DNA from 3 places in the Paenibacillus sp. 203 genome. Region 1 is predicted to be linked to each of the others. Evidence: predicted binding sites of a transcription regulator. Region 1 holds the regulator's gene; each other region holds the start of a gene.

Region 1 (3,291 bases):
AGTGATTCAGAGTCCTGTCTTGGTCGTTCTTGCCCATGGTTCCGCAAATGCTATTATCATCGTGCACGCCATGAAGCAGGGATAGCGGATGTTGTTATTACGAATCACTCTAAGTTGTTTACAGACGTCAAAGCTAGTCACCAGTTGTTGCCGAGCTATGAACATCTGGTGATTGATGAAGCCCATCACCTGGAGGAAGTAGCTGGTAAGCACCTAGGTATGCATATGAAATATTTCACACTCGTGCATACACTGACGCGACTGTTCAAAGACAGCAAGAATGGACAACTGCCTTCACTTCGTCAACAGTTGGCGAAATCGGGGCACGAGAAGTCGACGGATTGGGCCTCAACCATCGATCAGATGTATCCGCTCGTGTTAGAGGTTAAGGAAACTTGGGACCTGCTAAGCGACAAGCTGTTTGGCATGTTGCCAGAACGAAGCGATGCGACACCGGGTGAAACAGGACAGTTTTCTTCCCGTCTCAAACCTTCAGCCAAGCCTGCAAAGTGGGATCAGGCGGGGGCTTTGGAAAATCAGCTATATGTAACGATGAGTGAAATTTTGCGCAAGGGCGACAAGCTGATGCTGGACGTCAAGGAAGAACATGACGATTATGCGGCGGATAGCCTTATTACAGATATCACGGGTCTGCTCAAGGATCTGGCGGGGATTCGAGAAAATTTGCGCTTTTTTATGCGACTCGATGATGAAACAACCGTATACTGGCTCGAAGCGAGTGGGCAATTCCGCAGTAAATCATTACAATTTTATGCGGTGCCCGTCGATGTGAGCCGCCAGTTGAAAGAAATGTTTTTTGACAAAAAAAGAAGCATTATTCTGACGTCTGCTACCTTATCGGTAGATAAGTCGTTTCAGTACATGATCGATCAGCTCGGCTTGCAGGAAGCCGCAGATCAAGAGCGGCTGATGACTTCGCAGCTCCCGTCACCCTTTAATTACAGGGATCAGGTGTTGCTGGTCATTCCACGGGATTTCCCAAGCGTGAAGGGCAGTGTAGGAGATGCACACTTTGTAGATATGCTCGTTAGCTCTCTAGGAGCGACTGCTCAGGCGACGCGGGGGAGAATGCTTGTTCTGTTTACTTCCTATCGGATGCTCCGGCAAGTGTATGAGCCGCTCAAAGAGGCCTTAGCATCCAGCGAAATTACTGTGCTGGGACAAGGTGTGGACAGTGGGAGTCGCAGCAAGTTAACCCGCCGTTTTCAGGAAGCCAAAGCTTCTGTATTGCTGGGAACCAGCAGCTTCTGGGAAGGCGTCGATATTCCGGGGAAGGCTCTGACTTGTCTGGCCATTGTTCGCTTGCCATTTCAACCGCCGAATCACCCGTTGCTGGAGGCAAAAAGCGAGCTGCTCCAGCAGCAGAAGAAGAATCCATTTATGAAGCTGTCTGTACCACAAGCGGTCATTCGCTTCAAACAGGGATTTGGTCGGTTGGTTCGTACAGCGAGCGACCACGGGGTCGTTATCGTTTACGATACGCGTGTGATCGAATCCTATTACGGAAAGCACTTTTTGTACTCGTTACCGGGACCAAAAATGGAGCATATGCCATCGGAACAAATGGTGCCCCGCATCGCCGAATGGCTCCAATCCGCCCCGGAGACCGAGGCATAACGGACGGACACTAAGTATGTTCGTTACAATTAGGGGGAGCAAGTATGAAATCAGATAAAATTTCAGAGGCTGTCGTACGGAGGTTACCCGTATATTTACGTTATCTGAATGCACTTCACAAACGGGAGGTGGCTACGGTCTCTTCTCAAGAGTTGGGACAAAGGCTAGATTTGAACCCGGCCCAAATCCGTAAAGATCTCGCCTATTTTGGAGATTTTGGTCGGAAGGGTATCGGTTATGATGTTTCTTATCTAATTGAGAAAATACGCCATATCCTGAAAATCGATCAGCAAATTAATGTAGTATTGGTCGGAGCGGGTAATCTGGGGCAAGCCCTTTCGAATTATAACGCTTATTTAAAAGACAATATGAAGATTGTAGCGGTATTTGATGCGTTTCCGGATAAGGTAGGGACCAAGATCAATACATTGGTCGTGCAACCGATGGATGAACTGGAAGCGACTGTGAGAGAAAAAAACATTCGAATCGGGATTATTACCGTACCTGATTTTGAAGCACAGCACGTGGCTGACAGGCTTATTGAGAGCGGAATTGGAGCGATCCTGAACTTTGCACCGACTACTCTCAAGGCACCGGCCAACATTCGGATTCATGCCACAGACTTTACAACTGATTTGCTTAGCCTCGCTTATTATTTGGAGGACGGAAAGGAAGAAACACAATATGACAGTGAATAAATGGATGATTAAAAACGGCTCTTTTGCCGTAAATGGACCAGAAGCTGGGGTAATCCATGGTTTTATGATTGTGGAAGATAGCCGCATTACTTACATTGGCGAGACTTTGCCTTCGGGTGAGGAAGAGACGGAAGCGATCGATGGTAAGGGGCTTTTGTTTTTACCTGGTCTGATTAATACTCATGGTCATGCGGCGATGTCTCTGCTGCGTGGGCATGGAGATGACTTGGCACTTCAAGTATGGCTTCAGGAAAAAATGTGGCCTATGGAAGCCAAGTTTACATCTACGGACGTGTACTGGGGTACGTCGTTGTCTGTGCTGGAAATGCTGAAAGGTGGAACAACGACCTTCCTGGACATGTACGATCATATGGATGAGGTGGCTCGTGTAGCTGAAGAGTCAGGTATTCGTGCAAGTCTGATGCGTGGAGCAATTGGACTATGTTCGGAGGAAGAACAGCGAATCAAGCTGGCTGAGGCCGTGACTTTTGCGCGTAACTGGCATGGTAAAGCAGACGGGCGTATTACAACAATGATGTCACCGCATGCGCCATACACCTGTCCACCTGCGTTTATTGAAAAATTCGTACAAGCTGCGCATGATCTGGATTTGCCGCTGCATACGCACATGTCTGAGACGATCGCCGAAGTGGAGCAAAACGTACGAGACTACGGTTTGCGTCCAGTTGCGCACTTGGATAAGCTTGGCTTTTTCTCCCGTCCCTCGCTTGTTGCCCATGGCGTTCATTTGAACGACGAAGAAATAGCTTTACTGGCTGAACGTGGTGTAGCGGTTTCGCACAACCCAGGTAGCAACTTGAAGCTGGCAAGTGGTGTGGCAAGAGTGCCTGAATTGCTGCGTGCAGGGGTTACCGTTTCTCTCGGAACGGATGGTCCTGCCAGCAATAATAACCTGGATATGTTCGAGGAAATGCGTCTGGCAGCACTTATTCAC
Region 2 (3,291 bases), 160 kb from region 1:
ACAAGTGAAAAAATTGATGATCGCTAACGGCTGCTATTTTGTAAATAAAGAAGAAGCAGCTAAGCTCACTCAAGGAGCTATGAATGTCGAGAAATGTGCAGTGAACCCAGCAATCGTGGGGCAGTCTGCTGTGAAAATTGCTGAAATGAGTGGTATCACAGTACCAGCAGGAACTAAAATTTTGGTCGCTGAGATTGAAGGGGTAGGAACAAAATTCCCATTGTCTGCGGAAAAATTGAGTCCTGTATTGGCTTGCTATAAAGTAAAAAATGCGGAACAAGGTATTCAACGTGCTGCTGAAGTCGTGGAATTCGGGGGCATGGGCCACTCGTCCGCTATTCATTCGAACGATGAGGACGTTATCGCTCGCTTCGCAAACCGTCTGCAAACAGGACGTATCATTGTAAATGCACCTTCCACACATGGTGCGATTGGCGACATTTACAACACCAACCTTCCTTCGTTGACACTCGGTTGCGGTTCGTATGGTCGTAACTCGACTTCGTCGAACGTATCGGCAGTCAATTTGATTAATGTGAAAAGGGTGGCGAAACGGACGGTGAATATGCAATGGTTCAAAGTACCTTCCAAAATCTATTTTGAGAAAAACTCGACACAGTATCTTGCTAAAATGCCTGATATCACACGTGTAGCCATTATCACAGACCCTATGATGGTACAACTGGGATATGTAGATCGTGTTATTCATTATCTGCATCAACGCCAAACACCAGTAGCTATCGAAGTGTTCTCTGAAGTAGAGCCAGATCCATCGACAGTTACGGTAGAACGTGGTACTGAAATGATGAGACGTTTCCAACCGGATTGCATCATCGCACTGGGCGGCGGTTCCCCAATGGATGCTGCTAAAGGCATGTGGATGTTCTATGAATATCCAGATACTGATTTCAATAATTTAAAACAAAAATTCATGGATATCCGTAAACGAATTTACAAGTACCCACGTCTGGGCCAAAAAGCACAATTTGTAGCTATCCCTACAACCTCGGGTACAGGTTCCGAAGTTACATCGTTCGCAGTAATTACGGACAAAAACCTGGGCGACACGAAGTACCCACTGGCTGACTATGAGTTGACTCCTGATGTGGCAATTATTGACCCAGTGTTTGTATATTCGCTACCTAAAACAGCTGTAGCGGACACAGGTATGGATGTTCTGACACATGCTATCGAGGCTTACGTGTCCGTAATGGCTAATGACTACACAGATGGTCTGGCAATTAAAGCCATTCAATTGGTATTCCAATACCTAGAACAATCGGCTCTGACTGGTGATAAGCTGGCTCGTGAAAAAATGCATAATGCTTCTACACTTGCTGGTATGGCATTTGCTAATGCATTCTTGGGCATTAACCACAGTCTTGCACATAAATGGGGTGGACAATACCATACAGCGCATGGTCGCACGAATGCCATTTTATTGCCGCACGTCATTCGCTATAATGCGAAAAAACCGACAAAATTTGCTTCGTTCCCTAAATATTCGCACTTTGTTGCGGATGAGCGTTATGCAGAAATCGCGCGCATACTGGGACTGCCTGCACGCACCACCGAAGAAGGGGTTAACAGCTTGATCGAAGCGATCCGTAAAATGAATAAAACACTTGGTATCGAGGAATCGTTCCAACAAATCGGTTTCGATGCAAAGGATTTCGAATCACGTGTAGACTATCTGGCTGACCGCGCATTTGAAGATCAATGTACAACTGCGAATCCGAAGTTGCCGCTGGTTACTGAGTTGGCTGATGTCTATCGCAATGCCTTCTACGGACGTTTTGACCAATAATATAATAGGTACGAAGAGGCTTGTGAAAAAGCATTTTCTCGTTCAATACCGATGCAGGCTCTCTATATAGAGGGCCTGTTGGTTTGGGAAGGGAGGTGAACGGCAAGGCTAAGGATATAGGCGTGAAGCTAGGGAAAATAAAGTGACAAAAATCACTCATATTGTGATTTTTGTCACATACTACACTCTATCATTATTCTACAATAAGGGTGTAAGAAAGGTCCCGACACTGAGCGTAAGGCATCGGTGAAAAGGCCGGGCTCAAGAAATAGCTTTATCGTGAAAAAAATCACAAGTCCGGAAGACCAAACAATTTGGAGGGATTTACATGTCGGTGATTGAGAGAGAATTACAAGAGCAACAATCTGGCTGGAGAGGTTTTAAAAAAGGCAAATGGACTAAAGAAGTCAACGTCAACGATTTTATTGAAACTAATATCTTACCTTATGTTGGCAATGAAGAATTTTTGGTTGGTCCTACCGCCAACACAACTGCATTGTGGGATATTGTATCCGATCTTACTAAAAAAGAGTTGGCAAACGGCGGCGTGCTTGATGTAGACGTGAATACGCCATCCACTATTATTTCACATAAACCGGGTTATCTAGACCGGGATAAAGAGCAAATTGTCGGTGTACAAACAGATGCTCCATTCAAACGCTCTTTGCAGCCGTTTGGTGGAATTCGGATGATGATCGACGCTTGTAAAGCCTATGGTTTTGAAGTACCAGAAAGTATCATTGATATCTTCACTCATATTCGTAAAACTCACAACCAAGGTGTATTTGACGCTTATACAGATGAAATGAGAGCAGCCCGTAAAGCTGGTATCATTACTGGTCTGCCAGATGCATACGGTCGTGGTCGTATTATCGGTGACTATCGTCGTGTAGCTTTGTATGGTGTAGCCTTCTTGATCCAAGATAAAAAGCTGCAATTGAAAAGCCTTGAAGTTGATTCCATGGAAGAAGACGTAATTCGTCTTCGTGAGGAAATTTCCGAACAAATTCGTGCTTTGAATGAACTGAAACAAATGGCTGCTGAGCACGGTTTTGATATTTCCAAACCTGCTAACAATGCGAAAGAAGCTTTCCAATGGGTATATTTTGGATATCTTGCAGCAATCAAAGAACAAAATGGTGCAGCAATGTCCTTAGGACGTGTATCTTCCTTCCTTGATATTTACTCTCAACGTGATATGGAAGAGGGCACAATGACAGAAGAACAAGCTCAAGAACTAGTCGATCATTTTGTTATGAAATTGCGTATTGTTAAGTTCTTGCGCACACCTGACTATAATGAACTATTCAGTGGAGATCCAACTTGGGTTACTGAGTCCATTGGTGGTATGTCCGTAACTGGAGAAACTCGGGTAACTAAAAACAGCTTCCGTTTCCTGCACACCCTCTACAATCTGGGACCTGCACCGGAGCCGAACCTGACTGTACTGTGGTCGGAAAAATTGCCTGAAGGCTTCAAAAAGT
Region 3 (3,291 bases), on a different contig from region 1:
TTGCGACATTGTTCTTTTTCTTCAGGGGAAAAGTCAGGGTAATAGTGGGTAAAAGCATCGTCCCACGAGTGAGGAATGCCTGAAAGCACGGACTTGGGATATTTACGGTGATAACGGCTCACGATCCTAATGAATTCCGGTAACACTACAAAGTCAGCGTCGCAGAAGATGATGTACAGCCCTTTTGCACGGCGCAGTCCCAAATTTCGAACGGCAGATCGACCGCGTTGTTCCTGATGTGACACATAGATAAGAGGATAGGATGCTTTGAAGCCTCCGACCATTTCTTTCGTTCCGTCTGTAGAACCGTCATCAGCTACAATGACTTCGAATAGTTGCTTTGGATAGGTTTGTGTCTCAAATGAAGCGAGTGTGAGCAACAATTGCTGGGCTCGATTATAGGTTGGAATGATGACGCTGTAGCGGATAGCCAATATGATCTCCCCCCCCACCATTCTTATTAGAAAACGCTTGAACAAGATAAATAATAACAATGTATTCAAGGATTTTAGCCTGGTCTAGTCAAACATCCCTCCAGGTTCGAAACAGGCTTGGTCTTATTACCGATATTAAGGTGGGGGTTCTGTATCTTCTGCTGTTTTGCAGGTACGTTCAGTGGTGTTATGTATGTGTAATCATGGTATTATGCATAGAGATGTAAAGTAAAAGCGAGGGCGCTTCCTATCCGCTGAAAGTCCACTCAGCATACAGAAACAAACATGAGATGAAATGGGCAAGTTATGGTAAACTATATAGAGTTATAGAAGACCTGAAAGAGGAGTACTATATGACACAATTTGTCTATAAGCAAATTATTGACGATCTCAAGATGAAAATTTTTGCTGGAAAGTTTGCAGATATGAGATTGCCAGATGAACGTAGTCTTAGTGAGACTTACCAGGTTAGTCGTAGTTCAATTAAACGTGCTCTGACTAAAATGGAGAATGTCGGAATCATTTTCAAAAAACAAGGTTCCGGGACATTTATTAATCCATTATACATAAGAAATGAATCTATCTTTAACTACGAAGGCTCTAATCTAGGAGTCACTGATAATTTTCAAATGCATGGTAAAAAGCCGAAAATCAAAGTATTGAGTTTTGAGGTCATTCCGCCAACAGAAGAGTTACAGCGCGATTTGTTCTTGGAGACTCATGATTTTGTTTACAAAATTGTTCGCTTACGTCTGTTTGATGATGATCCTTTTATGATTGAAACGGGCTATATCCCCATTAAAATTGTCCAGAATTTAAATCAGACAATTATCGAGGGGTCCATTTTTAATTATTTGGAAGACTCGCGGAACTTGGCTGTCACCAAATCTTTTTTATCCATTTTTGCAGAACCGTCTCAAGAGAATGATCAAAAGCTGCTACATTTAAATGAAAATGAGCCTGTAGGTATTATGGAAGGTGTGTTCTTTTTAGATAACGGTACGCCATTTGAGTTTTCTCATATGCGATTTCATTACAAATATTTGAAATTTAACACCTTTGTATCGGTTCACTAATGATAAGACTGGAGAATTCTCCGGTCTTTTTTTTATGGTTTTGAAAAAAGAATTGGAGTCTGCGATTGCCTCGTTTATTGCAAATTTTATTGGTTTATAATTCTATATATTTTAATGTAAGAGCTTTTTTACTGTCTTTTTAATTTATATTTCATAGTATGTTCAAAATTTCACAAAATTGGACCGTATCACTTGTGAAAAAGGTTGAATTTAATCAGCGTAGCGTTATGATGTACATGTAGATGAAATTTCCGGAAATAAATTACAAACAAAACTACTTAGGGAGTGGACACCATGTCGTTATCACCCGTGTTAGCAGATTATTCATCTAAAACATACTTAGAAAAACTTGATGCATATTGGCGTGCAACGAACTACATTTCGGTAGGTCAGCTGTATTTAAAAGATAATCCTTTGTTGAGAGAGCCTTTAAAAGATTCAGATGTGAAGGTTAAGCCTATTGGACACTGGGGCACAATTCCGGGCCAAAACTTTATTTATGCACATCTAAATCGTGTTATTAATAAATATGATTTGAGCATGCTTTACATTGAAGGTCCTGGTCACGGCGGCCAGGTTATGGTTTCAAATTCTTATCTGGATGGAAGCTACACTGAAATCTATCCGCAAATTACACAAGATATCTCAGGGATGAAGAAATTGTTCAAACAATTCTCTTTCCCTGGCGGTATTGCTTCACATGCTGCTCCTGAAACACCTGGATCTATCCATGAAGGTGGAGAATTAGGCTACTCCCTTTCTCATGGTGTAGGTGCCATTCTGGATAATCCTGATCTGATCTCGGCTGTTGTTATTGGTGATGGTGAAGCTGAAACAGGCCCATTAGCCGCTTCGTGGTTTTCTAACCGATTTATCAACCCCATCACAGATGGTGCAGTACTACCAATCTTGCACTTGAATGGTTTTAAGATTAGTAACCCAACGATTATGTCTCGTCAATCGAAAGAAGAATTGACCTCATACTTTAAAGGTTTGGGTTGGGAGCCGTTCTTTGTTGAAGGTGAAAATCCGGATCACATGCATCCAGAAATGGCGAAAGTATTGGATACGGCTGTCGAGAAGATTGAAGCTATTCAAAAGAATGCGCGTGAAAATAATGACCTTACTCGTCCGGCTTGGCCGATGATTGTATTCCGTTCACCTAAAGGCTGGACGGGTCCGAAGGAATGGGACAACGTGCCGAATGAAAATTCATTCCGTGCCCATCAGGTTCCAATTCCGGTTGATCAAAAAAATATGCAGCACGCACCTGCTTTGTTAGAATGGCTGAATAGCTATAGACCAGAGGAATTGTTCGACGAAAACGGTCGTTTAAACTCTGAGCTTGCTGAAATTTTGCCTACAGGCGATAAACGCATGGGAATGAACCCTGTTGCGAATGCGGGTAACCTCATTAAAGACTTGAAATTACCGGATTTCCGTAACTATACGCTGGATAATTCCGTACCTGGTAAAGTGATTGCGCAAGATATGTCGGTTTTAGGGAAATACGTTAAAGATGTGGTTGTCTTAAATGAAGAAAATCGTAATTTCAGAATCTTCGGACCGGATGAAACGATGTCTAACCGCTTGGCTCCTGTTTTTGAAGTAACCAAACGCCAATGGATGGACCAAATTATTGAACCTAATGATGAATTCTTATCATCCTATGGCCGCGTAATTGATTCTCAATTATCCGAACACCAAGCTGAAGGATTGCTGGAAGGTTATGTATTAACAGGTCGCCATGGTTTCTTTGCAAGTTACGAAGCCTTCCTGCG

What was found. Region 1 encodes Rex, which represses fermentation and respiration genes when NADH is low (regulators of the CRP and FNR family bind a similar motif). Its sites were predicted from a motif close to TTGTGAAATATTTCACAA; they were not measured.
Region 2: pflB (formate C-acetyltransferase) is a predicted target of Rex. The motif match lies at 2,085-2,102, and genes of this name have one in related genera.
Region 3: WA407_RS24980 (phosphoketolase family protein) is a predicted target of Rex. The motif match lies at 1,669-1,686, and genes of this name have one in related genera.

Annotation. Positions count from the first base shown of each region.
Region 1 covers NZ_JAXCHD010000003.1:211,386-214,676, forward strand. Annotated here, with positions in the region: gene dinG (ATP-dependent DNA helicase DinG) at 1-1,638, shown strand, start outside; gene WA407_RS07415 (redox-sensing transcriptional repressor Rex) at 1,683-2,336, shown strand; gene WA407_RS07420 (amidohydrolase) at 2,323-3,291, shown strand, end outside.
Region 2 covers NZ_JAXCHD010000003.1:53,207-56,497, forward strand. Annotated here, with positions in the region: gene adhE (bifunctional acetaldehyde-CoA/alcohol dehydrogenase) at 1-1,807, shown strand, start outside; gene pflB (formate C-acetyltransferase) at 2,136-3,291, shown strand, end outside.
Region 3 covers NZ_JAXCHD010000018.1:28,373-31,663, reverse strand. Annotated here, with positions in the region: gene WA407_RS24990 (glycosyltransferase family 2 protein) at 1-434, opposite strand, end outside; gene WA407_RS24985 (GntR family transcriptional regulator) at 788-1,510, shown strand; gene WA407_RS24980 (phosphoketolase family protein) at 1,805-3,291, shown strand, end outside.